3 regions of the Paenibacillus sp. FSL L8-0644 genome follow, and region 1 is predicted to be linked to each of the others. Evidence: riboswitches for the same ligand, from Rfam matches in the RefSeq annotation. Region 1 holds a riboswitch; each other region holds the start of a gene.
The links. A riboswitch is a leader RNA that binds a small molecule or an ion and turns the genes downstream of it on or off. The one in region 1 is predicted to bind thiamine pyrophosphate.
Positions count from the first base shown of each region.

Region 2: linked by a shared signal. The riboswitch ahead of NSS94_RS02115 (ABC transporter substrate-binding protein) and the one ahead of thiC (phosphomethylpyrimidine synthase ThiC) in region 1 are both predicted to bind thiamine pyrophosphate.
Region 3: linked by a shared signal. The riboswitch ahead of tenA (thiaminase II) and the one ahead of thiC (phosphomethylpyrimidine synthase ThiC) in region 1 are both predicted to bind thiamine pyrophosphate.

Region 1 covers NZ_JBBOYN010000001.1:895,507-905,655, forward strand. The annotation lists gene rnhA (ribonuclease HI) at 1-48, shown strand, start outside; gene queG (tRNA epoxyqueuosine(34) reductase QueG) at 144-1,892, shown strand; gene NSS94_RS04095 (YneF family protein) at 2,000-2,254, shown strand; gene folE (GTP cyclohydrolase I FolE) at 2,309-2,902, shown strand; gene NSS94_RS04105 (lipoate--protein ligase family protein) at 3,065-3,910, shown strand; gene NSS94_RS04110 (Fe-Mn family superoxide dismutase) at 4,115-5,494, opposite strand; gene NSS94_RS04115 (alpha/beta hydrolase) at 5,751-6,788, opposite strand; gene NSS94_RS04120 (IclR family transcriptional regulator) at 7,089-7,832, shown strand; TPP riboswitch at 7,988-8,100, shown strand; gene thiC (phosphomethylpyrimidine synthase ThiC) at 8,288-10,132, shown strand.
Region 2 covers NZ_JBBOYN010000001.1:472,623-482,771, forward strand. The annotation lists gene NSS94_RS02115 (ABC transporter substrate-binding protein) at 535-1,578, opposite strand; TPP riboswitch at 1,772-1,881, opposite strand; gene NSS94_RS02120 (pyridoxamine 5'-phosphate oxidase family protein) at 2,152-2,586, shown strand; gene NSS94_RS02125 (bifunctional 2',3'-cyclic-nucleotide 2'-phosphodiesterase/3'-nucleotidase) at 2,809-4,911, shown strand; gene NSS94_RS02130 (EAL domain-containing protein) at 5,181-6,242, shown strand; gene NSS94_RS02135 (zinc-dependent alcohol dehydrogenase family protein) at 6,602-7,615, shown strand; gene NSS94_RS02140 (SMP-30/gluconolactonase/LRE family protein) at 7,769-8,926, shown strand; gene NSS94_RS02145 (SDR family oxidoreductase) at 8,945-9,733, shown strand; gene NSS94_RS02150 (hypothetical protein) at 9,771-9,929, shown strand; gene NSS94_RS02155 (hypothetical protein) at 10,041-10,149, opposite strand, start outside.
Region 3 covers NZ_JBBOYN010000001.1:4,197,078-4,207,226, forward strand. The annotation lists gene NSS94_RS19000 (NAD-dependent malic enzyme) at 205-1,926, shown strand; gene NSS94_RS19005 (AEC family transporter) at 2,000-2,953, shown strand; TPP riboswitch at 3,132-3,234, shown strand; gene tenA (thiaminase II) at 3,371-4,093, shown strand; gene thiM (hydroxyethylthiazole kinase) at 4,134-4,976, shown strand; gene thiD (bifunctional hydroxymethylpyrimidine kinase/phosphomethylpyrimidine kinase) at 4,973-5,803, shown strand; gene thiE (thiamine phosphate synthase) at 5,800-6,486, shown strand; gene NSS94_RS19030 (XRE family transcriptional regulator) at 6,748-6,945, opposite strand; gene NSS94_RS19035 (aspartyl-phosphate phosphatase Spo0E family protein) at 7,007-7,168, opposite strand; gene NSS94_RS19040 (helix-turn-helix domain-containing protein) at 7,399-8,811, opposite strand; gene NSS94_RS19045 (LacI family DNA-binding transcriptional regulator) at 9,034-10,008, opposite strand.

The DNA of each region.
Region 1 (10,149 bases):
AATCGTTGTGATTTTCTAGCGACCAGTGCTGTTAAAAATTTACGGTAGCATCTGCTGCTATTTTCTGTTGAAATTTGAGATATGAGAATTTTGCAAATTCTCATATCTGTAATGATAAAAAGTGGAAGAGAGGTGAGTATCGGATGCAACGCGGATTGACTCAGGCGGCTGCCGGAACCGCTTCGACTTGGGCTTCGCTCAAGCAGGAAATTATTGAGGCGGCTCCAGGGCTGGGTATCGACTCCATCGGGTTCGCATCCGCCGACCCCTTTCTGTCTCTGAAAGCTATATTGGAAGAGCATCGTGCGAAAGGCTATGAATCCGGCTTTGAGGAGCCAGATATTGATAAGCGGATCTACCCGGAGCTGTATGGCTCACAGCCTGCATCTCTGATTGCTATTGCAGTGGCGTATCCTTCCAAAATGAAGGACCCGCCGAAGTCGGACAAGGGGAAGTACCGTGGTATTTTGGCGCGTTCAGCCTGGGGGAAAGATTATCATCTGGTACTACGCGAAGCGATGGAAAAGCTTGAGGCTTTTATAAGCGAGCGGGTGCCTGATGCCATTATGAAAAACATGGTGGATACCGGAGAACTGTCGGATCGAGCCGTTGCGGAACGCGCAGGGATTGGTTTTAGCGGCAAAAATACGATGATGATTTCACCGACACTGGGATCATGGATTTATCTGGGGGAGCTGTTGACGAACATTCCTTTCCAGCCAGATGAACCGGTTACGGATGGTTGCGGAGAGTGCACCAAATGTTTGGATGCCTGTCCTACGGGCGCGCTTGTAGGTCCTGGACAGCTGAATGCCCAGCGGTGTGTGTCCTTTTTGACGCAAACCAAGGGCTTTTTGGACGAGGAGTTTATGCTGAAAATAGGGAATCGGCTGTATGGATGTGATACGTGCCAAATCGTATGTCCCAAAAATCGAGGCCTTAACTGGGATCATCATCCCGAGCTTACACCCGATCCTGAAATTGTGAAGCCGTTGCTGCTGCCGTTATTGGATTTGAGCAATCGCGAATTTAAAGACCGATTTGGTCAAAGTGCGGCGGCCTGGCGGGGGAAGAAGCCGATTCAACGCAATGCAGTCATTGGTCTTGGCAATTTCAAGGATGTTAGCGCGGTGCCCAAATTGACGGAGGTTTTATTGGATGATCCGCGTCCCGAGCTGCGAGGCACGGCGGCGTGGGCTTTGAGTCGAATAGGAGGGGAAAACGCTATGACAGCGATCAAGCAAGCATCAGAGAAGGAACAACATGAGCAAGTACGCGAAATGATCGCACAGGCGCATTCCAAGCTAGAGGAACAAGAGCAGGCAGAAGAGCTAAAGGCATCTGAATTATCAAAATCAGAAGTAACGGCCGGGGATTCACAGAGTCCAACCACCATTTATTATGATGAGATGGAGACACCTGTGGGCACGTTAACGCTGTGCGCTACGGATCGGGGGCTGTGCCGAATAGACTATGGCGTTTTTCATGCGAAGGAAGCACTGCTTCAGCAATGGGCCCGAACATGGATTGGGGAATATGTCTATGTGCAGGAGCCGGAAAAGCTGCGCGAAGCTGCGGACCAACTGCGTGAGTATTTTGCCGGAGAACGGCGGGAATTTAGTATAGCTTATGATTTGAGAGGGACTCCTTTTCAAGAGCAGGTGTGGCGTGCACTGCAAAATATTCCGTACGGACAAAGTGTGTCCTACAAAGATATTGCGGAATCGATCGGACGAGCCAAGGCAGTACGTGCTGTGGGTGGAGCCAATAACAAAAATCCGTTACCCATTCTGTTTCCATGTCACCGAGTATCGGGTGCTAACGGAAGTTTGGTCGGTTATGCTGGAGGCTTGCCAGTCAAGACGAAGTTGCTGGATTTGGAGAAACAATAAGGACATATGTTTGCAAAAAGTGATTTGCTAGCTGTCCCATGTTTTGCTATGATAGGTTCGTGTGTAATTCAAGATGTTTCATATAAATATACAGAGGTGACGACTTCGTGGTGTGGAATATTGTCATTCCGATTATTACCCTGATTGCTGGTTTGGTTGGGGGATTTTTCATCGGTGCTTATTATCTTCGTAAACAGCTTGAAAAGATGCAAAACGACCCTGAAACGCTGCAAAAAATGGCCAAACAGATGGGTTACAACCTGAATGGGAAACAAATGCAAAAAGCCCAGCAGATGATGAAGAACCAACAGTTCTCCAAAAATCAGCCTGGTCCGCGTAAAAATCAGGGCCGTCGGAAATAATGAGCAACGTGAGTACGGATGCCGCATGAGGTTGCTGCATAGAGGAGGATTACTGTGGCTGGCGTAAAAGATTATATTAACCGCAAAGCTGCGGATAACCGGGATAAAATCGAGTACCATGTGGAGCAGATTTTACAACTGATCGGTGAGGACCCCAAGCGTGAAGGGTTGTTGGAAACACCGGCACGCGTTGCGCGCATGTATGAGGAAATATTTGCGGGTTATGAGGTTGATCCCCGGGATGCGCTGGGTGTGACATTTGACGAGAATCACGAGGAGCTTGTGATCGTGAAGGACATCGTCTATTACAGCCAGTGTGAGCACCATATGGCTCCTTTCTTCGGAAAAGTGCATATCGGCTATGTACCCAGCGGCAAAATTGTAGGATTGAGCAAGCTTGCACGCCTGGTAGAGGCAGTGACCCGCCGATTGCAGGTACAGGAGCGTATTACTTCACAGATCGCTGATATTTTAAATGAAGCGGTCTCCGCTCACGGGGTTATGGTAGTCGTAGAAGGCGAGCACCTGTGCATGTGTGCAAGAGGTGTCAAAAAGCCTGGTAGCAAAACAGTAACGTCTGCGGTACGCGGTACGTTTCGTGATGATGCAGCGCAGCGCGCAGAGTTTCTGTCGCTGCTTAAGGATTGATCGAACATCGCAAGACGTTTATGTGATGAACAAAAAAGGGTGGTTTACGCATAGGCGTAGCCACCTTTTTTTGTTAACATCAGATATAAACGACGGGATAGCCGCCTTAAAATTACGATTAGCCTATGGATAACAGTTATTTTTATAGATAGGGGATAACGTATGGAGAATGTACATAGATCAACAGAAAAAACAACAGCTTTGCCTGAGTTGCAGTGGTTTGAAGCACCACTTGCGGACACTCAGGAGGACGTTTTGTCTCCGCTGGCTTGGGAGGAGCTGGCCTGTCGGCAAGTAGGGAAAGGAGCTGCACCCATTTTGCATCTTTGGCGGCATCCGTCAGCGCTTGTGATCGGTCACCGGGACCGCAGGCTCTCTTACGCCCCACAAGCGATGGAGCGAGTGCGCAACGCGGGAACTTCGGTATGCGTACGCCCCTCAGGTGGAGCAGCCGTCATGCTGGACAGGGGGGTGCTGAACCTGTCCTTGATCCTGCCGAATCCACAGCGGGCCATCAGCCTGCATGAAGATTTTCGGCTCATGGCAGGGCTAATTGCCGATGCGCTGGTTCCGTGGTCTGGCGAGGCGCAGACCGGAGAAATCCCCGGGTCCTTCTGTCCCGGGGATTACGATGTCAGCGTCCGGGGCCGCAAGTTTTGCGGCATTGCACAGCGACGTCAAGCCAAGGCGTATATCATCACAGCCTTCGTGATGATTGAGGGCAGCGGTGCAGAGCGTGCACAGGCGGTACAGCAATTCTATACAGAGGCAGCCGGAGATACGTCGACAGGCGTGCAGCAGCAGGATTACCCCCGGGTGAATCCAGCAACGATGGGTAGCCTGGCAGAGCTGGCTGGAGTGCCGTCTGTTGAGGCGTACACGGCATCTTTGCGCCGTGTCGTCGAGAGCCAGACAGCCATTTCACCTGCCGATAGCTGGCTGGTACAACCGGAAGGATGGACCGAACAAATGGCAGCGCTCAGAGAGCGATACGATTTGCAGGTGTAGTTTGTCTTTAGCTTAGAAGCCTATTAGTGCGTGTTCAAAAAGTCGGCTTTTCAGGACCGAGAAAGTTGGATGAAGCTAGGGACTGAGTAGCGGAGCGTAGACAGATCTACGTGAGCAACGGAAGGCCCGGCTGAATTCAAGATTCGACGTCGAATCCGCTTCTTGAATAGCTTCGTTATGGAAAGACGACTTTTTGAACAACCTCTAGAAGGGTTGCCATCTCAGCTTGGAGGCTTGATCGTAGCGTGCTTCCACTTCAGGCCAGTTAACGACATGCCACCAATCCTCAATGTATTTGTTGCGCTCGTTTTGATGCTTTAAGTAATATGCGTGTTCCCACACATCTATCGCCAGCAGCGGAATGGACTCCCATTGAGTCAGATTCTGGTGCTTTTCGGCCTGCAAAATTTCAAGCCGTCCCGCGCGCGGACTCCATACCAGGATCGCCCAGCCGCCACCCTCGACCTTTTCGGCTGCCGAACTGAATTGTTTTTTGAATGCATCGTAGCTGCCAAAATCTTTTTTAATCTGTTCAGCCAGCGGTCCGCTTGGGTTTCCACCGCCTTGAGGACTCATGATCGTCCAAAAAAGAGTATGCAGATAATGGCCTGCGCCGTTGAATGCCAGTTCGCGTTCCCAATGTTTTACGAGATCAAAATTACCTGTTTTTCGGGCTTCTTCCAGCTTCTTTTCCGCTTTATTCAGGTCATTCACATAGCTCAAATGATGCTTGTCATGGTGAATGCGCATCGTTTTTTCATCAATATACGGTTCAAGCGCATTATAGGGGTAAGGGAGCGGTGGGAGTCGATGTCCTCCAATAGGAACCGACCGGCCGATTGAGGTTTTTTCCGTTGCCGAAGGTTGAGCCTGGCTGGATTTGACGCCTTTAGTCGTCCATGTGCCTTCTCCCCTTATGCCTGCCTGACGTTCTCGAAACGCTTCCTCTGGGTAATTCTCACCCTCTGTCGCTACATGATACAACCCAGCAGCCCTTGCGATGGAGCCAGGTTCTTGAAAGGGGGTTGTCGAGATCAGGAAATATTGGCTTTCATGTGCCGCGTGTAATACAACTCCAGCGGATTTTGGCTGCTGACGCAATGCATGACTGTGCTCGCTCAGCAGACCGAGCTGCCGTACATACTCCTGTGACTGGCGGTTTGCGGTTTGTAGCAAATCGTCCAATCGACGATTTAATTCTTGTGAGTCAGGCTGAGCGTTTAATGCTGACTCTGACGATGGCATCTTTACAGATGATGATGCGTCTAATCCCCTTGACTGTTTTGGAGGTTCAGTGAATTCGTGTGTATGTGCTTGTGGGGCAGCCGCCAGCTGTTTCCATTCCTGATGCCACGCCTGATCTGCCGGATCAAGTGCGCTCCGTTGCTCTTCAAGCAACTCTATGGCGGTGCGTTCCGTCTGTTCGAATACAGTCCGCCAATCATCCAGCAGCCGTACATAAGTAGGCTCCAGTCCCTCGGTAGCGGATTTAATCACTTCCACATGCCAACTTTCCTGCTGCTTCCAATGCCGAATTTCCTCCAGCACACGTAAGGGCAGGAAAGACCCATAAGTACTCAGCATCGTTTTATACCTCCCGTATCCCACTATGGCTATCCGGCGGATCTGGCAGATCTGCCCTGGATGCATACGTACCCAGTATATTCGCTGTCCTATCGGGAATATGTCTATGAACTCGCTTAATTTGGTCACATCTGTTACGTAGAACAAGAATACCATGGTAAACGAAAAAGAAGCCCAGCTACGGCACGGGTTAGTGTCCGTAGGCAGGCTTCTTCAAGGTGAAGAATTAAATACAGTTTTTTTGAAAAATAATTCTTTACTTTGTAGTCGTTTGTTTGTGGGCATCAGCGATCGTTTTCTTGTCCTCCAGCTCCTGTACACTGCTTAGAAACGTCGATACCCGCCGTAGATATTCACGGGGATGCTCTCTGAAAATAAGCTCATGTATTCCGTTTTTGACAATCCATACACTAGAAAGTGGGTTGGTTTGATTGGCAGCGAGCTTTTCCGCAATAGGATAAGGAGCCTTTTCATCCTGTGTACCATGCACAAACATGATCGGGAACGGATAGTTTTCCTTTTTAACCTCCTGATATGGAATCTGATGCAAGCTGGTGCCGTTCAAGACTGGAAACAGCAACTCCAGAATTTCCAAAGACGGATGTCTTGGCAGGTTAATTTGATTGTGAATGTTATGGTACAGCGTATCCGGCTCCAACAGGAAAGTGCTGTCCAAAATCATTGCGTCCACATCCTTGGTTTGCAAGCCCGCCTGAAGAGCGGTTCCTGCCCCCATGGAGAAGCCCCATACGATAATCTCCGACGAGCCGCGTTGCTTCGCAAGCTGGATCGCTCCGAGAAGCTGCTGGGATTCCGCTTTGCCTCCGGTTGCGACTGATTTGCTGTTTTGTGACGCGAATCCATAATCGAACATGACCACATTAAAGTTCAAACTGTGGGCATAATGCGCCAGATCATACATGGGAATCCAGCTTTCTTCGCGGTTAGCTCCATAACCATGGCTGAAAATAATCGTTTTCCGCGATTGATCCGCCGGGATATACCAGCCTTGTACCATGCGGCTACCATCCTTGGCAGGGAAGCTGACTTCCTCATAAGGCATGTTTTTGGCCTGCATCGGATTAGAGTACAGCGGCGCGACGGTAGGATTCGTAAGTACCCATGCGATGTAAGCATGCAAGGCAATAAAACAAAACAACAGAAAAAAAACGACCGACAGCAGCAGAGCAATCACAACGTGCTTGAACCGCAGCAGACGGGGATTAAAGAGTGGGGTGGACGGCTCCTGAACAGCGGTCTGTAGCTGAGAGTTGCGCTGGGATGTAGAAATCATGTAAGAGCCTCCTTATATAAAATTGATCTTCGTTTCAATAGAATTTAGGTATAATTCCACTTGAAAATGATAGTGTATATCCGTATAGATACCTATTATCGTATGATGGGGGTTATCCAAAGTCAACGCCTGAACCGGAAAAGTAAAAATGATGCAAAGAATTGTCGATGTTTGTTCTCGTTCTGTAATATGGTTGTCACAAAAACATCGGTTTACAGTAGCCGCGACTATTCTATATAATTTATGTAACCATGTTTCATAGTGTGAAACGAATATGGATACAAGAGGAGCGGTTCACGAATGGAAGACCGTAAATTAACCGTTCGCGCTGTAGAGCGTGCACTTGATATATTGCTGTGTTTTACCGCAGATTCGGATCTTGGCCTAACGGAGATTGCCTCCAAAATTGGTCTACATAAAAGCACGGTTCATCGGCTGCTGACTACGTTGGAGGATCGGGGCTTTGTCGTTCGGAATGCCGAAACGGAAAAATATCGACTTGGCTTCCGCATTTGGGAGCTATCCACACATTTGTCCCAAAGTGACGAGCCGGCGGTGTTGTTACAGCCTGCAATGGAAGGACTGCGTGACCGTCTGGGCGAAACGGTCAGCTTGTACTTACGGGACGGCAGCATGCGTATTCGCATACAAGCCGTGCAGAGCAATCAGGCGATCCGCAGGGTTGCGCCTGTGGGTGCGCGTATGCCGCTGGCTGTAGGAGCCTCCAGTAAGGTGCTGGCTGCCTTTATGCCGCCGCAGGAGCTGGAAGCCCTGCTAAGCGGGAATGAATGGCCGCCCTCGGTAGACGCGGAGGTCTATAAAGCCCAGCTGCAGGACATTCGCGAGAAGGGCTATGCGACCAGCTATGAAGAACGGGAGCCAGGGGCCGCTGCTGTGGCAGCACCAATTGTGAACCGGAAGGGACAGGTCACTGCGGCTTTATCTGTATCCGGTCCGGTCAGTCGGCTTGCACCCGAGACGCTACATGACTTTGCTCCGATTTTGATCGAAGCGGCGAAGGAAATGGGGCTTATGCTTCCGTAACAAGAATGAATGCAGTTGAAGCAAGCAAAGTGATTTGGTGAGGAGCGTCTTCTTGCTAAATGGAACCTAGAAGGGTTGCCAAAGCCATAAATTTGAAGTAGTCTGATAAGGATGGCGGGATGTCTGTTATGTCCGCCTCATGTGAATAGAAGTATCGCAGTTACTGGGGGAGCCTGTAATGCCGGGCTGAGATGGAATCGTGTAAGATTCCGGACCCTTTGCACCTGATCTGGATCATACCAGCGTAGGGAAGTAATCGGCCATTGAAATGTATACGCAGCTGCTGTCTACGGTGACGCATTGGAATAGGATTATTCCACATGTGCACGGTCTGGATAGCTGCCTCGTTAGATTAGCCGGTTCCCTCGGGAACCGGCTTTTTTGCATAGATCAGCGCCACCCTGGGAATGGTTCCGGATCGGTGTGTCATTTCATCGAAACAGGAGGAATGGACAATGAAGCCGACAGAAGTAGAAGGAACAAAAGGAACAGAATTTAAATCAGCAGAAGTAAGGTTGGCAGGAACAAGGGAAGTTGGGGTAGAGAAGACAAACGGGGAGCAAGCCAGTGGGGTAACGCCCTTTCCAGGGAGCCGTAAGGTATATATTCAAGGCTCGCGGCCGGACATTGCCGTCCCAGAGCGGGAAATTGCTCTTCATCCTACACATACGCCGCAGGGCACGGAGCATCATGAGCCATTGCGTGTGTACGATACGAGCGGTCCCATGACTGACGAAGCCTATCAGGTCGATATCCGTCAGGGCCTGCCTCCATTACGGCGAGCTTGGGCACTGGAACGGGGCGATGTGGAGGCTTACGAGGGACGCGCCGTCAAACCGGAGGATAATGGACTGAAACCTGGCTCCAAACGGGAGACAGTTGAATTTCCCGGCGTGACCAACCGTCCGCTTCGTGCTTCGCAAGGTCGTACAGTGACGCAAATGCATTATGCACGGCAAGGGATCATTACGCCCGAAATGGAATTTGCGGCGATCCGCGAAGGGGTGGAGCCTGAGTTTGTACGGCAGGAATTGGCGGCTGGACGAGCCATTTTGCCTTCGAATATCAATCACCCGGAAAGTGAGCCGATGGTCATTGGGCGTCATTTTCACGTGAAGATCAATGCGAACATTGGTAATTCTGCGGTTACCTCCTCGATTGAGGAGGAAGTGGAGAAAATGACCTGGGCTGTGCGTTGGGGCTCGGATACAGTTATGGACCTATCCACAGGCCGTAATATCCATACCACACGTGAATGGATCATTCGGAATTCTCCTGTACCGATTGGAACTGTGCCGCTGTATCAGGCACTTGAAAAGGTGAACGGCGAAGCAGAAGCGCTGACGTGGGAGTTGTATCGCGATACGCTGATCGAGCAGGCGGAGCAGGGAGTGGACTATTTTACAATTCATGCGGGTGTATTGCTGCGGTATATACCGATGACGGCGAATAGAATGACGGGAATTGTGTCCCGTGGCGGGTCGATCATGGCAGCCTGGTGCCTTGCGCACCATCAGGAGAATTTTTTGTATACACATTTTGAAGAAATCTGCGAAATTATGAAAGCCTATGATGTGGCCTTTTCTCTCGGGGATGGTCTACGTCCAGGTAGTATCTATGATGCGAATGATGAAGCACAGTTTGCAGAGCTGGAAACGTTGGGCGAGCTAACGCAAATCGCATGGAAGCATGATGTTCAGGTCATGATTGAGGGGCCGGGACATGTCCCTATGCATAAAATCAAAGAGAATGTGGATTTGCAAATGGAGATTTGTAAGGAAGCTCCTTTCTATACCTTGGGACCGCTCACGACGGATATTGCCCCCGGATATGATCATATTACCTCAGCCATCGGGGCGGCGATGATCGGTTGGTTCGGGACGTCCATGCTGTGCTATGTTACGCCTAAGGAGCATTTGGGTCTTCCGAATAAGGATGATGTCCGTGAGGGTGTCATTACCTACAAAATTGCGGCACATGCTGCCGATCTGGCGAAGGGCCATCCACGGGCGCAGCAGCGGGATGATGCTTTGTCCAAGGCACGCTTTGAGTTCCGCTGGCGGGATCAGTTCAATCTGTCGCTTGATCCCGAGCGGGCCTTGTCCTACCATGATGAAACGCTACCAGCAGAGGGAGCCAAGGAAGCACATTTTTGCTCGATGTGCGGCCCCAAATTTTGTAGTATGCGCATCACGCAGGACATTCGCGCCTATGCAGCGGATAAGGGGCTGAACACCGAAGAAGCAGTGGCCGCTGGGATGCGTGAGAAGGCAGAGCAGTATCGGGATGGCGGTCAGTAAAACGAATGTGTGAGTTT
Region 2 (10,149 bases), 420 kb from region 1:
TCACCTGTCCTTCATTTGGAGTGTTTTAGAGAAAATAGGGTGGTTTAAGGCGTTTGAGACCGCTTCGCGTTTCATTTGGTCTTACGATCGCTGTTGCAGGGGGATTCTTGGATTATTTAAGTTTTCAAAGGTAAGAATTCCCCTGCAAAGGCGAACGCTCCGCTTCTCCAGATTCAAATGAACCGCTCCGCTGCTGCCCGCCTTAAAAGCACCCTATTTTTAAAGCTGGTTTGTGCGGCATTTTTAACACACAAGCGCACCTACTTAGCGCTTAGATAATATGAAACTAAAGAATAAACCAAGTTGAACGAGAACGAAGTGGGCGGAATGGTGCTGTACAAGCGTTAGCGTTCGCTTTAAAAGCTTTCCGTAGGAAAGCTCGCTTCGGAAGCATAACCTCCCCGGATTTCTACACTAATCATAAGTTTTTATTAAGAAATCTGGGTACAACAGCGATGGGAAGCATCATCCGACTGCGTAGTGGCGCTTCGTTCACTTGTCTAGTTCAGTCTTATTTAGCGTTTTAACAAATGGTCAGCGCTTGGGCAAGAAGTCGTTTGTGAAGGCCTTATCGACTTCCAAAGGCTTGCTGAGCAGCTTGCGTTCGTACATCCAGTCCGAATAGTTTTGCCATACCTCCGCTTTTTGCACGCCCCATTGCGCGGCATCATCCTGATAACGTGGGCTTAGCCATTTTTGGCTGGCAAGTACCAGTTTTTTATCCAGCTCCGGTACAGCTTTGCTTAAGATGTCCGCGGCTTCTTCCGGATGGGCGATAGTGTATTCATAGCCTTGGGCGGTAGCGTCCATGAACGCTTTGACCAGCTCGGGATCATTTTTTATCGTCTGTTCGTTGCTCACAATTACAGGCGTATAGTAGTCGAGGCTTTTGGAATAATCTTTTACATACAGCATATCCAATGGCTCATCTCGAAGTTGGGCCTCGATTCCGGTCCATGCGTAGAAAATCCAGGCAAAGTCGATATCCCGCTTCACGGCTGTAAAATAGTCTGCATTGCCCATGTTGACGATCTTCACTTTGCTCACATCGCCTTTGTCTGAATCCATGATGGATTTCATGACCGCTTCTTCTACGGGAGAGCCCCAACCGCCGTATTTTTTACCTTCAAAATCTTTCGGGCTTTTAATTCCGCGATCTACCGGGGCTGCGAAGCCTGAGGTATTATGCTGAATCACCGCAGCGATGGATACAAGCGGCACACCTTGCGTGCGGGCCTGTGTGACGCCTTCTTGGTAGCTGATACCAAAAGGTGCAGCATTAGAAGCAACCATTTGATCGGCTCCGCCTGAACCAGGTTGAACAATTTGGACATTCAAACCTGCTTTTTCGTAAAATCCTTTGTCCTTGGCGACATAGAGTCCCGTATGATTCGTATTGGGTGTCCAGTCGAGCACGATTTTAACATCTTTGAGCCCCTTTGCCGGAGTAGACGTTTGAGTGTCGGTAGCGGAAGCTGCTTCTTGGGATGTAGGGGGACTTCCACCGCAAGCGGTCAGGGTCAGGGCCATGAGCCACAGACTGATCAGTCCCAGGCTTAATATTTTCATGCGCTTCATCGTTAGTGTTCTCTCCTTTTGATTACCCGTTATCCATCCAATCAGACAGCTTAAGTTTCCCATTTTCATAAAAATAACATCTGCCGGACGCGATCTTTCCAACAACTTAATCCTCAACAAAAAAGCGCCCCGAGTTTCCGGGACGCTTGCGCTTGTATATACCAAAGTAAGGGATGGTCCTATGTAAAGAAGGCACATCTTGCTTAAGCATTCCTACGCTGGCATTACCCAGATCAGGTTGTAAGGGTCAGTGTCTTGGGACACACTCTCAGCCGGCCGATTCCAGCACCCCTGGCATTGTATGGTTTAATGGGTTCATTTATTCGGGTTTACTACGACGATTATATGCTTTGAATGCGGGTCTGTCCAGCATGAAGGGAGAGATGACGGTTCATTTGCCGAACGACAGGGTACACTTTTACTGTGAGCTTTGATCTGAAAATGAGTATGAATCAATCCGATTCGATCCGGTCATGTTATTTTCAGAACAGCTGCGCAGGTAGGTTCAGATGGGCTGGTGCCCAATGGCATGGCCGTAGAGAATTCTAATTCGTGAAAAGGAGTTGTTGTACTGTGGGTAAAACGGAAACATTGGATCGCAACCAACTGGAACAAGCCATTGTGAAGGCTTTGGATAACAACAAATTTTGTACGTTAGGTACGGTAGAGGGTGGCAAACCGAAAGTACGCTATATGGCCCTTTTTAACGATGGAATGAACATTCATCTGGCGACAGATCGCAAAACGCATAAAGTGGATGAGCTAAAGGACAATCCGAATGCTTATCTGCTGCTGGGTTATGAGGTTGGCGGTACGAAGGAAGTTGTTGAAGTGGAGGCTACCGTCCAAATTACAGCTGATGAGGGGCTACGCAAACAAGTGTGGAACGACTCCTTGAAGGAGTGGTTTTCCGGACCGGACGATCCCGATTATGTCATTCTGGACGTGAATCCGACTCGCATTGAGTATGTGGGTCAGCAAATGGAGCGCCAGGTGTGGAAGAAATAATACGAATATAAATGGATAAGCCAGTAAATCTCCAAGTTTTTCAGGAGGTTTGCTGGTTTTTTTGTTTTTGAGAAAATTAATTATTTTTTCATAAATAATTTTAAGTAAATGACTACTCTTTTGTCTGGCGTTGGATTAAAATAGAAATGGTGGGTTCAAGGCTTACATATATGTGCAAAAGTATGTATATGAGGCATACACCTTAATGAGGAGGGGTATATTTTGTTATTACGTAAAAATTGGTTTAAAGGGTTTACAGCAGCAGTTGTAGCTTGTAGCATGCTGGTGTTTTCAGCCGCTCCATCCTGGGCAGCTATTGATTCTCGTGATAGCGCTACGGTGAATTTGCGGATCATGGAAACAACGGATATTCACGCGTCCCTGATGAACTACGATTACTATTCGGACAAAGAAACCAACGAATATGGCTTGGTTAGTACAGCTAGTTTGATCCAGAAGGCACGTAGTGAAACAAGAAACAGTATGCTGTTCGATAATGGTGATTTGCTGCAGGGCAACCCATTAGGCGATTATATGGCCCGCAACAAAACCTTTGAGAAAGAAGGCGGTGTCCATCCGGTCTACAAGATGATGAACTTGATGGGCTATGATGCAGCTACAGTGGGCAACCATGAATTCAACTACGGTCTCGACTTTCTGGACAAATCGCTCAAGGGTGCTGATTTTCCTTATGTAAATGCGAACGTTTATGTTGATAAAGGGGGCCAAGCTACTAAAAATTATTTTACCCCTTATCGAATTCTTGATAAAACAGTAACGGACGAGAAGGGCGAAGAGCATACACTCAGAGTGGGTGTGATCGGCCTGGTCACACCTCAAATTATGCAGTGGGATGAAGCCAATTTGAAGGATAAAGTCGTTACGAAAGATATTGTGGAAACGGCGAAAAAGTTTATTCCTCAAATGAAAACAGATGGTGCTGACATTATTATTGTGCTTGCGCACACCGGTTATGAGGATGTGCCGCAAACGCCAATGATGGAGAATGCTGTTAAATATTTAAGCCAGGTGGACGGAATTAACGCTATTCTGTTTGGGCATGCTCATAAATCTTTCCCTGGCCCTGATTTTAAAGATATGAAGGGTGTAGATCTGGATAAGGGAACCATTAATGGCGTACCGGCCGTGGAAGCTTCCTCATGGGGCAAGGATCTGGGTATCATTGACCTGAGCCTAGAAAAGAGAAATCGCGAGTGGAACGTAACTAACTCTCAATCTCAAGTGCGTCCGGTTGTGAGCACTACTAATCAGACTGTGCAGTTTATCCCTGAATTTAAACTGATAGATGCGATTAAAGAAGAGCATCAAGGAACGCTGGATTATATTCGCCAGCCTGTAGGAACAACGACGGCGCCAATTACCAGCTATTTTGCATTAGTGCAGGACGACCCTTCCATTCAAATTGTGACGAATGCACAGAAATGGTATGTTCAAAACCATCTCAAAGGAACTGAATACGAAAATCTTCCAGTATTGTCGGCAGGCGCTCCATTCAAGGCCGGCGGTCGAAACGGAGCCGAGTATTACACTAATATTCCTGAAGGTACGGTAGCGATTAAAAACGTGTCCGACCTGTATGTGTACCCGAACACGGTTCATGCTGTAGAAGTGACCGGTGCTGAAATTCAGGAATGGCTGGAGTGGTCTGCGGGTCAGTTCAACCGTATTGATCCAAAGCAAACTGAGGAGCAATCGCTGATCAACAAGGATTTCCCAACCTACAATTTTGATGTCATTGATGGTGTGAATTATCAGATTGATGTAACGCAGCCTGCACGGTATGATGCCAAGGGAACTATTATTGATTCTTCAGCGCATCGTATCAAGGATCTGCAATACAATGGAAAGGCTATAGATCCTGCACAGAAATTTATCGTAGCCACCAATAACTATCGTGCTTCCTCATCCAAACTGGCCAACCCAGATGGCAAACGAATTGTGATGGCAGCACCGGATGAAAGTCGTCAAGTCGTTGTTGACTATATCCGTACGAACGGAACGATTAATCCATCGGCGGATGGCAACTGGTCTATTGCTTCTTTTGGTCAGGCAAAGGTTACTTTCGAGTCCTCTCCTGATGCCAAAGACGTGCTGGCAGGCAATCAACAAATTTCATACTTGAGCAGCGCGGCAGACGGTTTTGCCAAATACAGCTTAAAAGCTGGCGCTAAGCCTAGTACAGCAACGACTTCTGTAAAGGAAGCTGTGGCTCCCGCGAAAGCAACAGCAAAGCCAGCTGTTAAAACGACCAAACCGGCGGTTGTTAAACCAGCTAAAACAACAAAGCCAAAGGCATCCAAATAACTTCGAATTTTAGTTTTCGTTTGATATCAGAATGAAGCAGCAAGTCTCTTTAACCAAGAGATTTGCTGCTTTTTTTAATATCAAAAAACAGCCCCGAATTATTATGAGTGTAAAAAGGTTTTGTTTTTGTCGAATATGTACTTAAGTCCTAAGTTATCGTTAAAAAAAGCTGCTTTTTTGTAAAAAAACGTAATTATATAGTACTTTTGTTCTAGTTATTTGTGATATAATGGTGAAAAAACCGGAAAATTGTTCCGAGGAGGACCATTATGACATGCAGCAATTGCAGCATCATATTACCTATAAAGGATCAAGGATTGCTTAGAATTAGGTATTCCAGGGTGTCGCTTACTCCAGCATTAGATGGTTTGGGTATGCTATCGGAACAAATGAAGCAGCAACATGAGCGTGAGGGCGGCATAGAGTTTCGCTATGAGAGCCGTTCAGAGTTGGAACAGCTGGTTAACGGACTGGCTCGTCTGCCGCAGGAATACTTGAACCATATACAAGTTGTGGTGACTGGCTTGCATCATGTCGAAGGATATGAGGACTGGCTTTTATTTAGTCAATTGCAAGCCAGACTGCAACATCCGGATATCGTGAGTATTATTAAGGATCAAAGTTTTTCCAGCCATATGCAGCCTATTGTTGACCACAAGCTGGATATTATCGGGTTTGAGTTTTTGCTGCGTCCGTCACATGCAGAGAGACCCTTTCAGCCTTTCCGACTGTTTGAAGTCGCCCGTGAAGCTGGCTTGCATGCTCATCTGGATCGCTCGGCTCGTTTTTCCGCTATTGAAAAAAGTGCAACATGCCTTCCGGCGGGGATTAAACGTTTTATTAACTTTCTCCCTTCCACCATTTATAATCCGGCTTATTGCTTGAATCACACCTTTGAGACGATTGATCGGTTATCCATGAGTACGAAGGATTTTGTATTTGAGGTCGTAGAAACGGAAGAGATAGACGACCTTAATTTTTTGCATCATATCTTTGAGCAGTATCGTAATCGAGGAGTTTCAGTTGCCCTGGACGATGTGGGGGCAGGCTATTCTACGACAGAGCTTATGAATTGCCTTCAGCCGGATTATGTCAAAATTGACCGTAGTATAATTGACGGCTGTCATAGTAACAGTAATCAGAAGCGGCAAATCACAGGAATTGTAGAATCGGCTTTTCGTTTTGGAGGCCAAGTGTTGGCTGAAGGAGTAGAGCAGATAGAGGATTTTGAATTTTGTCGTGAAGCAGGTGTGTCACTGGCTCAGGGTTATTTGTTTGGCAAGCCGGAGCCTGGTCCGCCCTCCAATTTTATGCTTAGCAGCGTAATATAGTCAGGAACAAATTTAAGTAGATGTAGTTTATAAAAATTGGAGCTTAAATAAGGCTGTCGTATAAGCATTAATGTAAAAAACGCGAGTGCAGAGGTTATTTCACCCCTGCAACTCGCGTTTTTTGGTCATGCTTGCCCACCTGAACAAGCTCTGGCAAGCAAAGCCATCCAGTCTCCAATTTTACTTGGTAAGGGACGTTAAAAGCCCGGAAGCAGTTTACGACCGTTTTTTTTAAAAGTAAAGATTGACGTTTTGAAGACAATTGGATACAGTGTACTATATAGGAAACATTGTTTCCTTGGTGATACGATGTATCTATATTAGGTAAAAGGTTTAACAATACAGGGAGGACAACCAAAATGAAAGCAGTGCAACTGAAAAACGGTTTTGGCTTTGAAGAGTTAACCTTGACGGAACTTGACACACCGGTGCCTGGACGGCTGGAAGTTCTGATCCGCATAAGGGCAGCGTCCCTCAATTACCGTGATTTGGTAGTTATCAACGGAGTCATGCCGATCGGCATTCAATTTCCCTTCATTCCGTTATCCGATGGAGCGGGTGAAATTGTAGCTGTGGGCGAAGGGGTGACAAAATTTCAGGTTGGACAAAGGGTAGCGGCAAATTTACAACAGAAATTCATTGGCGGGAGCACGAGAGCGGAGGTCTTAAAGGACAGTCTGGGAGGCCCGCTCAGTGGAGTGGCGGCTGAATATATCGTTCTGCATGAAGAAGGGGTCGTCGCCATTCCGGATCATCTATCTTGGGAGGAGGCTTCCACTTTGCCGATTGCGGCATTAACCGCATGGAGCATGCTGATGGAATCCGGTGGGCTACGAGCGGGAGATACGGTGCTCTTGCAAGGAACAGGCGGTGTTTCCATCTTTGGGCTTCAATTCTCTCTGATGGCGGGAGCACGGGTAATTATCACATCGAGCAGCAATGACAAGCTGGAACGGGCAAAGGCTCTCGGCGCATGGCAGACAATCAACTATTCGGAGGTTCCAGAGTGGGATAAGGTAGCTCTGGAGCTGACAGGCGGCGGAGTCGACCATGTTCTGGATGTAGGGGGAGCGGCAACAATGGCGCAATCCATCAATGCACTTCGTACTGGAGGGACTGTGAGCATGGTCGGATTCTTATCGGGCTTGACCATTCCTGAGTTCGATGTCACCAGCATTTTGCAGAAGGCTGCGACGATTCGCGGCAGCCAGGTTGGTAACCGGGAACATTTCGAAAACATGAATCGTGCCATTTCCCGCCATCGTTTACATCCTGTCATCGACCGGGTATTCCCGCTCAGCCGAATCGGCGAAGCCTTCGCACTTTTGGCTGAAGGAAAACAGTATTTCGGTAAAATCGTCGTTCAAATATAAATGAGCATTTTGCATAAATCCCAAGAGCAATTTCAAATCAGCACTATATAGATCGAAACGGTTTAGTTCGTCTATATAGTGTACTTTCGAGCGTTGGGAATTGAATTATGCAAAATGCTGAAATATTATTCACATTACATAGGAGGCACTCTAATGCCCAGTAAACCTGATTTATCTGTCAAAGATTCTCAAGAAAGAAAGAATAAGAAACCGCGTAAATGGGTACGCAGAACCGGATTATCGCTGCTGTCGGTAATCCTTCTGGGAGTGGTTATTTTTATGCTCATCCCTTCCCCTGTACAGCCTGCAAAATGGCTTGCACCTTCGGCCCCCTCTTTTGAACAAGCGGGTCCATGGCAACAAAACAACAAACTCAGCTCCGCCGAGCTTGTTACAGATGCCCCTAAGTTTCCGGAATTTATCACCTTTGACAAGGAAGGAAATTTATATACGGGAGACTCCAACGGGAAAATTTATAAGGTTGCCTTTGATACAAAGGGCAATCCGCAAAAGGCCCAGCTATATGCAGATACCAAAGGAACGCCCAATGGACTTATGTTTGACGCAAGTGGAAATCTGATCGTTACGGATGTTAAGAAGGGGCTACTGTCGGTAGATCCTTCCAGAAACGTGACGGTGTTGGCCAATCAAGTCGACGACACACCGATCTATTTGGCCAACGAACTGGATATTGCCAAAGATGGTACTATTTATTTTTCTGACACCTCCAATTATGGCAGTGTAGTCTTCAAAGAAATCGCCGAGAACAAGCCGCATGGACGTTTGCTGAAATATGATCCGGCGACCAAGCAGACGACAGTTCTGTTGGAAGGCCTTTATTTTGCGAACGGGGTTGCCTTGTCTGCGGACGAAGATTTTGTACTTGTGGCAGAGTCGTATCACTACCAATTGACCCGATACTGGCTCAAAGGGCCGAAGAAGGGGACTTCGGATATTTTTGCGGATAATCTCGCCGGTTTTCCGGATAACATTACGCGTGATGATCAAGGCCATTTCTGGGTCGGTCTCTTCACGACACGTATTCCCTTTGTAGATCAGATGCATGGAAGCCCGTGGCTGGCTGGAATGATGGCCAAATTGCCTCAATCGCTGCTCAGCGGTGCAAGCGCACCTGTGAAGCATGGACTTGCTGTGGAGCTTAATCCGCAGGGTAAATTCATCGGAAGCTGGCATGATCCTGAAGGCTCGCTTTATGGGGTAACCACGGCTGTAAACCATGACGGATATTTATATATAGGTACAGCTCCTGGAGGCAGCCAGGGTGTTCATCGAGTGCTTTTAACCAAATAAGCTTGGGGAGGGTTTAACATGATATTGGATGAGTTGAAATTATCCTGGAAAGCGAAGGAAAGCCTGGCCGGGAAAGTAGCTTTGGTAACAGGCGCAAGCAGCGGCATTGGGGCATCGATTGCAAAAAAACTGGCAAAGCGTGGCGCGTATGTAGCTGTATTGGCGCGCCGTCAGGAGCGATTGGATGAATTGGTTCGCGACTTGCACCAAGAGGAATTGTATGAGGTCATGGCAATACCTGCCGATATCCAAAAGGCTGAAGACATACAGCAGGCGGTCCACGCCATTCTTGAACGCTGGGGGCGGCTTGACATTATCGTTGCCAATGCCGGCTTCGGGTATCGAAGTCCGCTGGCAGAGGTGGAACTGGAACGCTGGGAGGAGCTTTACAAGACGAATGTGCACGGTCTTGTCCTGACACTGAAGTACGGACTTCAGCCAATGAGGGAACAGGCCAAGGGGGATGTTGTCATTGTCTCCTCTATTGCAGCGAAGGAAGTGGTTGCCGGAGGAGGACTATACAGCGCTACCAAGTACGGCGTTAGCGCCATAGCCTCTGCATTGCGTTTGGAGACCAGTACGCAAGGAATTCGTGTAACTGCGATTCACCCCGGGGCGGTGGCGACGGAGTTTTCGCAGGTGGCCGGATATCCCGAGCAGGAAATTCGGGCGTTTGCTTCGAGCGTTTTGCCGCTGCATCCCGATGATGTTGCAGAAGCTGCCCTTTATGCACTAGAGCAGCCGGAGCATGTCAATATTCCAGAGTTGACCATTATGCCTTCGAGGCAGGTCCAGCGGTTCAAATAGAGCGATATTTATTCTGACACAAACCGGGTGACCGGGTATGGTCATCGCCGATGCCGGGTATGGCGGCGAAGAGGACTACGTGCCTTCGCTTGAACATAACCTGCTCAAATGGGTGAGCATGAACCAAAAGGCGCGAGCTACAGGGGGGGGAATAACCCTTGCACTCGCGCTTTTTTATACTAATGATGAAGCGTGACTGTCCAATAAAGTTTAAAACCACTTTGGGACAGCTCCATTTACTATAGAGGAGACCATATCCCGTAACATTTTGGCCCCACGTTCGCTCATCCAGTCATCGTGAGCACAGCTATAGTGTAATGACGTACAGACCTAGCGGCGTAGTTGCGCTACCTGCAACCATGAAGCTGAGAGAATAGCTGGATCTGCCGGGGGGAACGCTGATATCAGCCAATCGG
Region 3 (10,149 bases), 3.3 Mb from region 1:
GATCCATTAGAACCAAAATCATCAGAATTAGTTAGCCGATCTATATCTAAAATTGGTTCTTTTAGATCAACAGGAAGAAATGAATATGGTTATTTTGTCATAGAAAGATAGACGAATAAAACAGATTCGCACGTCCATACTATGGACAACATGTCATCTTTCGTCATGAATAATCATGAAAATGAAAAGAAAGAAGGTCTTTCTATGGAAGCTTTTTATGTCAATCGCGATGGGTCATTATCTACTCCATTGCGGGGAAAGGATGTGTTGGCAAATCCCCTTTTGAACAAAGGTGTCGCTTTTACAGAAGAAGAACGCAAAGAACTGGGTTTGGAAGGAATCCTTCCTCCCACCGTCCTTTCATTAGAGAAGCAGAGCGTACGGGCATATCAGCAGTTTCTGGCACAACCCACCATGCTGCGTAAAAATGCTTCTCTCAACGACCTTCATAATCGAAATGTCGTACTCTACTACCGACTGCTAACTGACCATTTAAGTGAAATGCTGCCCGTAGTCTACACGCCGACCGTAGGAACCGCGATTCAAGAATATAGTCACGAGTACAACCGCCCTGGAGGCGTATATTTGTCGATAGATAACCCGAACGGCATTGAACAAGCATTCTATAATTCTGGTTTGAGTGGTGAAGATGTGGATTTGATCGTCGTGACGGATTCCGAAAGTATTTTGGGCATCGGAGACTGGGGTGTCGGGGGGATTAACATTGCTATTGGCAAACTTGCAGTGTATACAGCTGCGGCAGGCATTCATCCCGGGCGGGTGCTGCCAATTGTACTGGATGTAGGTACGAATAATGAAAAGCTGCTGAATGATCCACTGTACATCGGAAACCGCCATAAACGGGTTCGCGGAGAAGCCTATAACCAGTTTATTGATACTTTTATCAGCAAAACGTTAGCGCAATTCCCGAAGGCGCTTTTACATTGGGAAGATGTGGGTAGCGTAAATGCACGCCATATTATAGGAAAATACGGTCAAAGTATACTCACCTTCAACGATGATATACAAGGTACAGGAGCGGTGACCTTGGCTGCAATTCTTTCGGCGGTGGGTGTCACCAAGACTCCGCTGCGTGAGCAAAAGGTACTTGTCTTCGGCCCAGGGGCAGCAGGGATCGGTAACGCTGACCAAATTCGGGGCGCTATGATCGAGGACGGCCTTTCCGCGGAAGATTCATTCAAGTCCTTTTGGGCCTTTGATTACCGTGGGCTGTTAACGGACGATATGGAAGATGTACTGGAATATCAGAAACCGTATGTACGTAAAAAAGAGGAAGTCAGCTCATGGACGCGGTCGGAGGACGGCAAAATACCACTGCTGGAGGTCATCCGTCAGGTGAAGCCTACCCTATTAATCGGAACTTCTGGAGTAGCAGGTGCCTTTTCTGAAGAGATCATCAAAGAGATGGCGAAGCATGTAGAACGCCCGATCATTATGCCCATGTCCAATCCTACAAATCTTGCAGAAGCTGTACCTGAGGATCTAATACGGTGGACCGATGGCAAGGCATTAATTGCTACCGGAAGCCCCTTTGACCCCGTCACCTATAACGGTACGAAATTTGAAATTGGACAGGCGAACAATGCCTTTGTGTTCCCGGGACTGGGTCTGGGTGCGATTGTGGTTAAAGCCAAAAGGATTACCCCTGCGATGTTTACAGCCGCAGCAGATGCCGTTGCTAATGGCGTAGATTCGAATAAGCCTGGCGGTGCGCTTCTCCCTCATATCCGAAAATTACGCGAAGTTTCGTACGTTGTTGCGGTTGCGGTAGCGAAAGCAGCGATTCAGGATCAGGTAGCTCAAGCACACATTTCAAATGTTGAACAAGCTATACGGGATGCAATGTGGAAACCGGAATATGTCAAGGTCAAAGCAGTGGAAAGTGTAATTCATCACCCTCACTAATGCTCCATTTAGGAAAGGGATTGCCTTGTTCAGACAGGCAGAATACGTCAGTTCAAGCAAGGAGAATCAATCTATGAGTGTCGGACATATCTTGTACATTTTGGTGCCGATTTTTTTCGTTATTATTTTAGGGTGGTTAGCGGGGCATTACAAAAGCTTTGATGCCTCTTCCTCCAAGACCCTAAATGCGCTCGTTACCAAATTTGCACTACCTGCGCATCTATTCATCGGTATTACGACAACGGACAGGAAAGCGCTCATCGAGCAATGGCCATTCCTTCTGGCCTTGTTCATTGGCATTGTCGGCTTTTTTACCGTTCTCCTTCTACTGTCCCGCTTTGCGGGGAAGCAGTCGGTGAAGGATGCCGCCATGTTTGCTTTGAACTCGGCACAGCCGACCTTTGCTTTTATGGGCATTCCGGTGCTTGGAGCCATCTACGGCTCCTCTGCTGTCGCCATTCCGATTGCGCTTACCGGGATCGTAGTCAATGCCGTCCTTGACCCGGCGGCTACCATTATAGCTACCGTAGCCAGCAGGAATTCAGGCAAGGAACGAAACGGTCACCTTGGAAGACTGATCCGGGACTCCATTCTTCACGGCTTAAAAGAACCGCTGGCGCTGGTTCCACTGGTTGGTGTAATTTTGACCTTGTTCGGCTTCCATTCACCGGATTTGTTGAACAAATCGTTGAATCAAATTGGTGATATTACGTCCGGGGCAGCCTTATTCGCGGTCGGTGTAACCATTGGCGTACGTAACATAAGTTTTAGCGTAAGCGCCTTTGCCATCGCACTGTTAAAAACAATTGTGCAGCCTTTATTAATGCTGCTGATTGCCTACCTGTGCGGTCTGTCGTCTGCCGATACTGTGAAGGCAGTTCTGCTCGTTTCCTTCCCGGGTTCAGCAGTCGCTGCTATGATCGCTACCCGTTTTGAAAGCCTGGAATCAGAAACTGCCTCCTCCTTTGTCATCAGTGCTGTCATATCCCTCGTTACACTCCCAGTACTGATTTCTCTATTGGTATAAATACTGATTATTTAGACATTGGAGCCTGCCGCGAATTCCTTCGTGTAGATGGAACTGATCTTCTCCAGCGCCTTTTGTCCTTTCGGAAGCGAACTTCAGCTCTGTCGTTTGGCCCTTGACCAGATAGACATGTTTGACATAGCGTATGAACGTATGTACAGTAATAGTCAAAAGAATAGAAGTCCACTAGGGGAGCCGCTATGGCTGAGACAAGAACGTATCTTGGACCCTTCGAACCTGATCTAGTTCGTACTAGCGTAGGAAAGTGGAGCCTTCGTATATAAGGTTTCAAGCGTTTTTTGCGTATTGGGCCTATTGTTGAAGCCGCTCCATTTTTCTGGGGCGGCTTTTTAGCGTTGTTCCGGAATTATATTCTTACAGGACTTCTTGCTCTTCAATTTGATGGAGGTGGGGAAATTGAGTTTTACAGAAGAACTCCGTCGGCAGGCGGACGGCATTTTTCAAGCGATTTTTGAGCATCCCTTTGTGAGAGGTATTGCCGAGGGAACTTTGACAAGGGAACAGCTGATTCACTATGTAAAACAGGACTTTGAATATTTGAACGCCTACATGCGGATATACGGCATCGCAATCTCCAAATGCACGAATCGGGAGGACATGGCTGTATTTAATGAACAAATCTCTTTTATTCTCCACAGCGAGGTTCATCCGCATCAAAATTTTTGTGCTGTCGCAGGGGTGACCTATGAAGAGTTGCAGGGATATCCACTCGCTCCGTCGGCTCATCACTATATCCGTCACATGCTGACGGTTGCGCATGAGGGCAGCCTGGGCGAGATCTTGGCTGTGCTGCTGCCATGTATGTGGACGTATGCCGAGATTGGTCGCAGGCTGCTGGATGAAGTAAAGCCGGATGAGTCCCATCCGTTCTACGAATGGATTGGCTTTTATGGAGACCAGCTTGATGGTACAACACTCAAGTTCCGAGAACGTGTGGATGCTTGGACGGAAGAAGCAACGGCTGCTGAGCGGGAGCGGATGATTGAGCATTTTATACTGAGCTGCCAGCTGGAATATAAGTTCTGGGACATGGCTTATAAGCAGGAAGAATGGCCAGTCCAGATGCAGACAGGGTCTTGGAATAGTCAGCCTGGCGATTCGCTGCGTGAAGTACGGTGAATGCCCTGTTTAACCACCAACTATAGAGAGGATAAACATTATGAGTACATGGGAAAAAAGTTATTCGGATCTCCTGACGAAGGTACAAAACAGCAAACCCCTCGTTCACAATATGACTAATGTGGTAGTCACCAACTTTACGGCTAACGGCCTGTATGCATTGGGCGCCTCCCCGGTGATGGCCTATGCACCCGAGGAAGTAGCAGATATGGCAAAAATAGCAGGCGCCGTCGTGTTAAACATCGGTACGCTGAACCGCGAACTGGTGGATGCCATGATCATTGCTGGACAATCGGCGAATGCACACGGTGTTCCGGTCCTGCTAGATCCGGTCGGTGCGGGAGCAACAAGCTTTAGAACTGAATCGGCACTGCGAATCCTGAGTGAAGTCAAAATCTCATTGGTACGGGGCAACGCAGCCGAAGTTGCCCATCTTGTCGGAGAAGCGCGTGAGATTAAAGGCGTAGATGCTGGTGACAGTGCTGACAGCGGCCATGTCGATCTGGCAATTCGTGCTGCTCGAGCGCTCAATACAATGGTTGTCATCACTGGAAAAGAAGACGTCATCACCGATGGGGCCGAAGCACGAATGATTAGCGGCGGAGACGCGCTGCTCACGAAGGTAACCGGAGCAGGCTGCCTTCTGACTTCTGTGTTAGGTGCCTTTGCGGCTGTTGAACCCAACCTGCTGCTCGCAGGTACAGCAGGCTTGGCATTTTACGGTGCAGCAGCTTCCCAAGCCGCAGCACGTACCGTAGAGCTGGGGCCAGGTAGCTTCCAGATTGCCTTTCTTGACGAGCTCGCCAAACTACATACTGGTTCGCTAGAGGGGCATGTCACGATCCGTGAAGCTGGAACAACTACAGCAGGTGGTGCGCGATGACAGACACTCGTGTACCCAGAGCACTGACGATTGCCGGCTCGGACAGTGGCGGCGGGGCCGGAATTCAAGCCGATCTCAAAACCTTTCAAGAGCTTGGCGTATACGGCATGTCAGCTATTACGGCCATTACTGTACAGAACACCTTGGGGGTTCACGGCGTATATCCACTGCCACAGGAAGCAACAGCGGAACAGATCGAAGCTGTAGGATCAGACATTGGAGTGGATGCCCTGAAGACTGGCATGCTGTTTAATGCGGGCATCATCCGTCTTGTGAGCGAGCAGATCCGAAAGTTCGGCTGGAAAAAAGTCGTCGTCGATCCCGTGATGATTGCGAAGGGGGGCGCTGAACTGCTGCAATTGGAAGCGGTGCAGGCTTTGAAGGACGAACTGCTCCCCTTGGCCCTGGTCGTTACACCGAATATCCCGGAGGCGGAAGCCCTGACAGGGATCAGTATCCATACGATGGAGGATCGCCGCGAGGCTGCGAGACATATTAGCAGTCTGGGACCAAAATTCGTTGTGATCAAGGGTGGCCACGCTGACGAGAGCGAGAGCAGCGGACAGATTGTTGACCTGCTTTTTGACGGAACCGCCTTTATAGAGCTGAGCGGCAAGCGAGTACGGACTGTCCATACACACGGAACAGGGTGCACTTTCTCGGCAGCGATTACCGCGGAATTAGGGAAAGGGATGTCTGTACCGAAGGCTATCTCGAATGGTAAAGCCTTCATCCAGGCAGCTATTGAGGAACCTTTACAGCTTGGACAGGGACATGGTCCCACCAATCATTGGGCCTTCCGCCGTCGTCAGGAGATGCTTCTATGAGCGGCAGAATATTGTCAGAGGTGGTGCGCCGCCAGCTACAGATGTACCTGGTGCTTGGAAGCGTGAATTGCCTAGCGGAACCAGGCTGGGTCGTGCAGGAGGCTCTGGCTGGCGGGGCAACCATGGTCCAGTTCCGGGAAAAGGGTCTCGGCGCGTTAACGGGCGTTCCTATGTTCGAACTCGCGCGCCAGCTACAGGAACTGTGCCGCCACGATGGTGTCCCCTTCATCATCAATGACGATGTGGAGCTGGCTCTTGAAATCGATGCTGACGGTGTTCACATCGGTCAGGACGATGAATCTGCCGAAACCGTCCGCGAGCGAATCGGAAATCGAATTCTAGGCGTCTCTGCCCATACCATTGAGGAAGCACGTCGAGCCATTCTGCAAGGTGCTGATTATCTCGGCGTCGGGCCAATCTATCCCACCCTCTCGAAGGATGATGCCCATGCTGTACATGGGCCAGCAATTTTATATGAGATGCGTAAAGCGGGAATTGATGTGCCAATTGTTGGGATCGGAGGTATTACAGTCGACCGTGTTGAGGAAGTCGCACGTGCAGGTGCAGATGGTGTAGCGGTGATTTCAGCCGTGACACAGACAAAGCAGGTTAGAGGTACGGTCAAGGAATTAAAGAAAAAGGTAGTGCTAGGCATCAAAAATCGAGGGATGTATGGATCATAGCAAATTGTTTCGATTGACTAAATAATTTCTCGTTTCATACCCAGCAGAAGACGATATGATTAATCAGATCGTCTTCTTAGGTTGTCGAGACTTTATATAAGACCAGTATTATAACCGATACGATCGTAGAACTGATTATGTTTATGATCTTATTCGGAATTATCCTATTTTTATTTATCTCAAAAGAAACACGATGGCATAAGTCGCTTTTAATTAATACTTATGTTCAGACAGAGTCGTTTCAAAAATAGAAATAATACATTATTCTTCAATTCCGAGCAATTCGGATACTTGTTTTCTGTATCTTGTAGCCTTGCGTGTCCCATGAATGAGATTTGACAATCTGGAAGCTGGAATATGATATGTACTACAAAAAGTTTTCTGATCCATTCTTTTCTCGAGCAGTTTTTGCTTGATCTCCCATCCAAAAGGGGTTACAGAATTTCGATGATTCAACATCACTACCTCCAAGTTTTAGTTTTTGGAATCATGTATTACGCAACATGTAATACACCAGAGCTTAATGATTCGATCTGCATGTTTGGTAATGATTCAACAGGTAATCCAACCTTTTAGATTGCTCAATTACTTTGGGGTGTGTTAAAAATCCATACTTTTTCTGGACTTGGTACAGTTTCCTCCTAGCTCTCTCGACACGAAGTAAAGTCACACCTTGGTTCATCAGTATGATCCCCTCCTCTATGTCACATTTTAGAATAAAAAGACGTTTTTTGGTTTTTCGGATGATGCGCCTAACAAAAAGAGAATATCACAAAAGTTTTCATAAATAAGGGCGTCCCTAAAATATGCAAAAAACCTCCGTTTCCACTAATAAAGTGGAGCAGAGGCTCTAGTTTCTATTAATAATATTTACATACAGGATTTTAATCCTACATGAATAAAAGGATACTACTACCAATAATAAAACGATCTTTCTCTTTGCCCTTCGCTCACTAAACTTTCGTACTTCATATGAGCCTTAACATCTGCAAACGCTTTAAACTTCTCAAATAGTCTTATGCACCTAATGAAAAAAGCTTCTTTATTAATGGTTAATGATTTAGATAAAACGTCTAGCAAGTATTTAAAGCCATGCGAGTAGCTACCTCTATTCAAGTAATATTTAGCAAGTTCATATTTAAAAAGCGTTATGTGTTCTGGTACGACTTGATGTGTGTACATATCAGTAGATGCTGGATCAAAAGAATTAAACTCCACTTCAAAACGTGAGAGTACATCATCAACATCTATTGCATATCGGTTAGCCGCTATTATAATGTTCAACAGCTTTGAGAGCTTTTCATCTTCGTTAGTAATTGATGTGGCTACAATATATTCAACATAATCTGGAAGCACACTGGTATCCCCAGACAGAAGTTTATTTACAAAGATATTACCTACTGCCCAATGCTCGAACAAGTTGATCCAGTGTCGGGTTTCCTCGTCCGTCTCAATCACCCAATCTAAATTTGCGTAGGCGTATGTAAACTGTAAAGCTTGCTGATAATTGCCTTGGGCTTCACAGACACTAGCACACAGTAAATCAGCATAGGTAATGTAAACAAATATGGGACGACTTAGCCTCATATAAGACTCCTCACTCTTTTGCTTCTTCTGCCGTTGTTTCATAGAATAATAAATTTCCGCTTTATGTCTCATTTTTTGAGCTGTTTCATAAAGCATATCCCACTCGTGTAATGAACGATACACATTCGCTAGATCCTTCAACGCATCAAGTTGATCTATTTCATCCAGACGTTCGACAAAGGGCTCAAATCGAGTAGCCGCCTTGAGATTTCGGATCTGATCGTTCCCTACCTGAATCGTAAACAGACGATACTGACAGATAGCCAAGCGTTCAGAGTGCTGGTACTTCTCGCCTTCCGCAATCCCCTCATAGAGTAACAAAGCAGCATTACGCTGACCTTGTGCGAATAACTTTTCTGCCGCATCGAATAGCTTCGGGGAATAAAGGAGGTTGTCCATGATATGGGCCACTACAAGCTGGATCGCATGTAACTTGTCCAGTTCCGCACAGCGAAATAACAACGGCTCAATTCGCCGCCAATCTGGGGAACGCTCAATGATATAATTATCTATGTATAGTTCGTAAAAAAAACCTTCCGGTAATCCCATGGCTAGCGTGATTCGATCCAACTGATGTATAGCAACAGGACGATGCTTAGTAATCCAATTATTAAGTGTTCTTTGATGAACACCTGAATGTTCGGAAAATTGCGCCAAAGTCAAATTGTTTTGTTTTAAAAAATTCTCAAACTTATCTAAGATCGTAGGTGTATGTCCCAAGTCATAACCACCTTTCATATAAAAATACCAAATTTTTATAATCTCATCTCAAATTATTGTCCAAATTTTAACATACGTCAATGAGCATTAGTCAATATCCACATTATTAGTACCCCTTAAAAAGGTGAAAATACCACATTAATTCATATATTCATTAGCATTTAAATATTTGTAACAATGGATGGGTGAACACCTCCATCATTTTCATTGAGAAGCTTTGATACACAACCCTTTCAGAATTCAGGTGGTCGCTCGCTCTACTAATTTGAATTCCAGATGATGTATCGTTTCTTCCAGCCCTTCGAGGGCATTTCGAATCATAATGAACGCATTCTCAGCTTGCTTGTCTATCGGGTAATGAATCGTAGTTAAATCAAGCAAATGCGAGATTTCGGTGTTATCAAAGCCTACTACTGCAAAATCACTCGGTACAGAAACACCTAGCCTACGCGCTTCAGTCAAAAGACCTGCTGCCAAATAATCGGTAGAACAGGCGAAGGCGTCCGGCCTGTCTGTTGGTGCTCGTTCTGCCCACCAATGAGCTATTTGTTCACCAGCTTCTATTGAATTTAAATCATAAAAATGCGGGAAGGCCTCAGCGTCCAAATCATATTTTTCGCAAAAGTCATGATAAGCTCGAATGCGTTCTTTTGTATTTAACCCCCGCATGCTGCCGTACACATTCACAATTTTCCGATATCCTCGGGTGTACAAATGTTCCAATGCCAGCGTATAGCCCTGATACTGATCCATAAATACAGACGGGATTGCCTCAATGTTTACACGCTGCCAGGTCACAATCGGACCATATTTTGTATAATGCTCAATCACACTCCACTCATTAACGCGAATCATACAGACCAAAGCGTCCAGTTGCTTTCTCCGCAACATTTCCAGCGCTTCAAGCTCCTGTTCCTTCTCCCCATTGGTAATAAACAGCGCTATATTAAAGCCATGCTCCTGGGCATACATTGTAAATCCGCGCACAAATAAACCCAATGAATCATTAAAAGAAAGTGAAATAATCCCTATGAGCTTGGTCATCCCTTTTTTTAAAGATACCGCATTGAGATTAGGAACATAATCCAGTCGATCTATGACCTCCTGCACACGCTGTCTTGTCGGTTCACTTACGTACGGATGGTTGTTAATGACACGGGACACCGTAGCCGAGGATACCCCCGCCAGCTTTGCAATTTCATGAATATTCGCCATTTTTCTCACCTCATTCTTTCTATTTTAGCATGTTCGTGTTTAGCATGTTCGTAGTGTCCGCCCTATAATTGTCACCTTCCCAAAATAAGTTTTTTAAAAGCGCTTGACCTGTAATGCATTACAGGGATTACAGTGAATTTG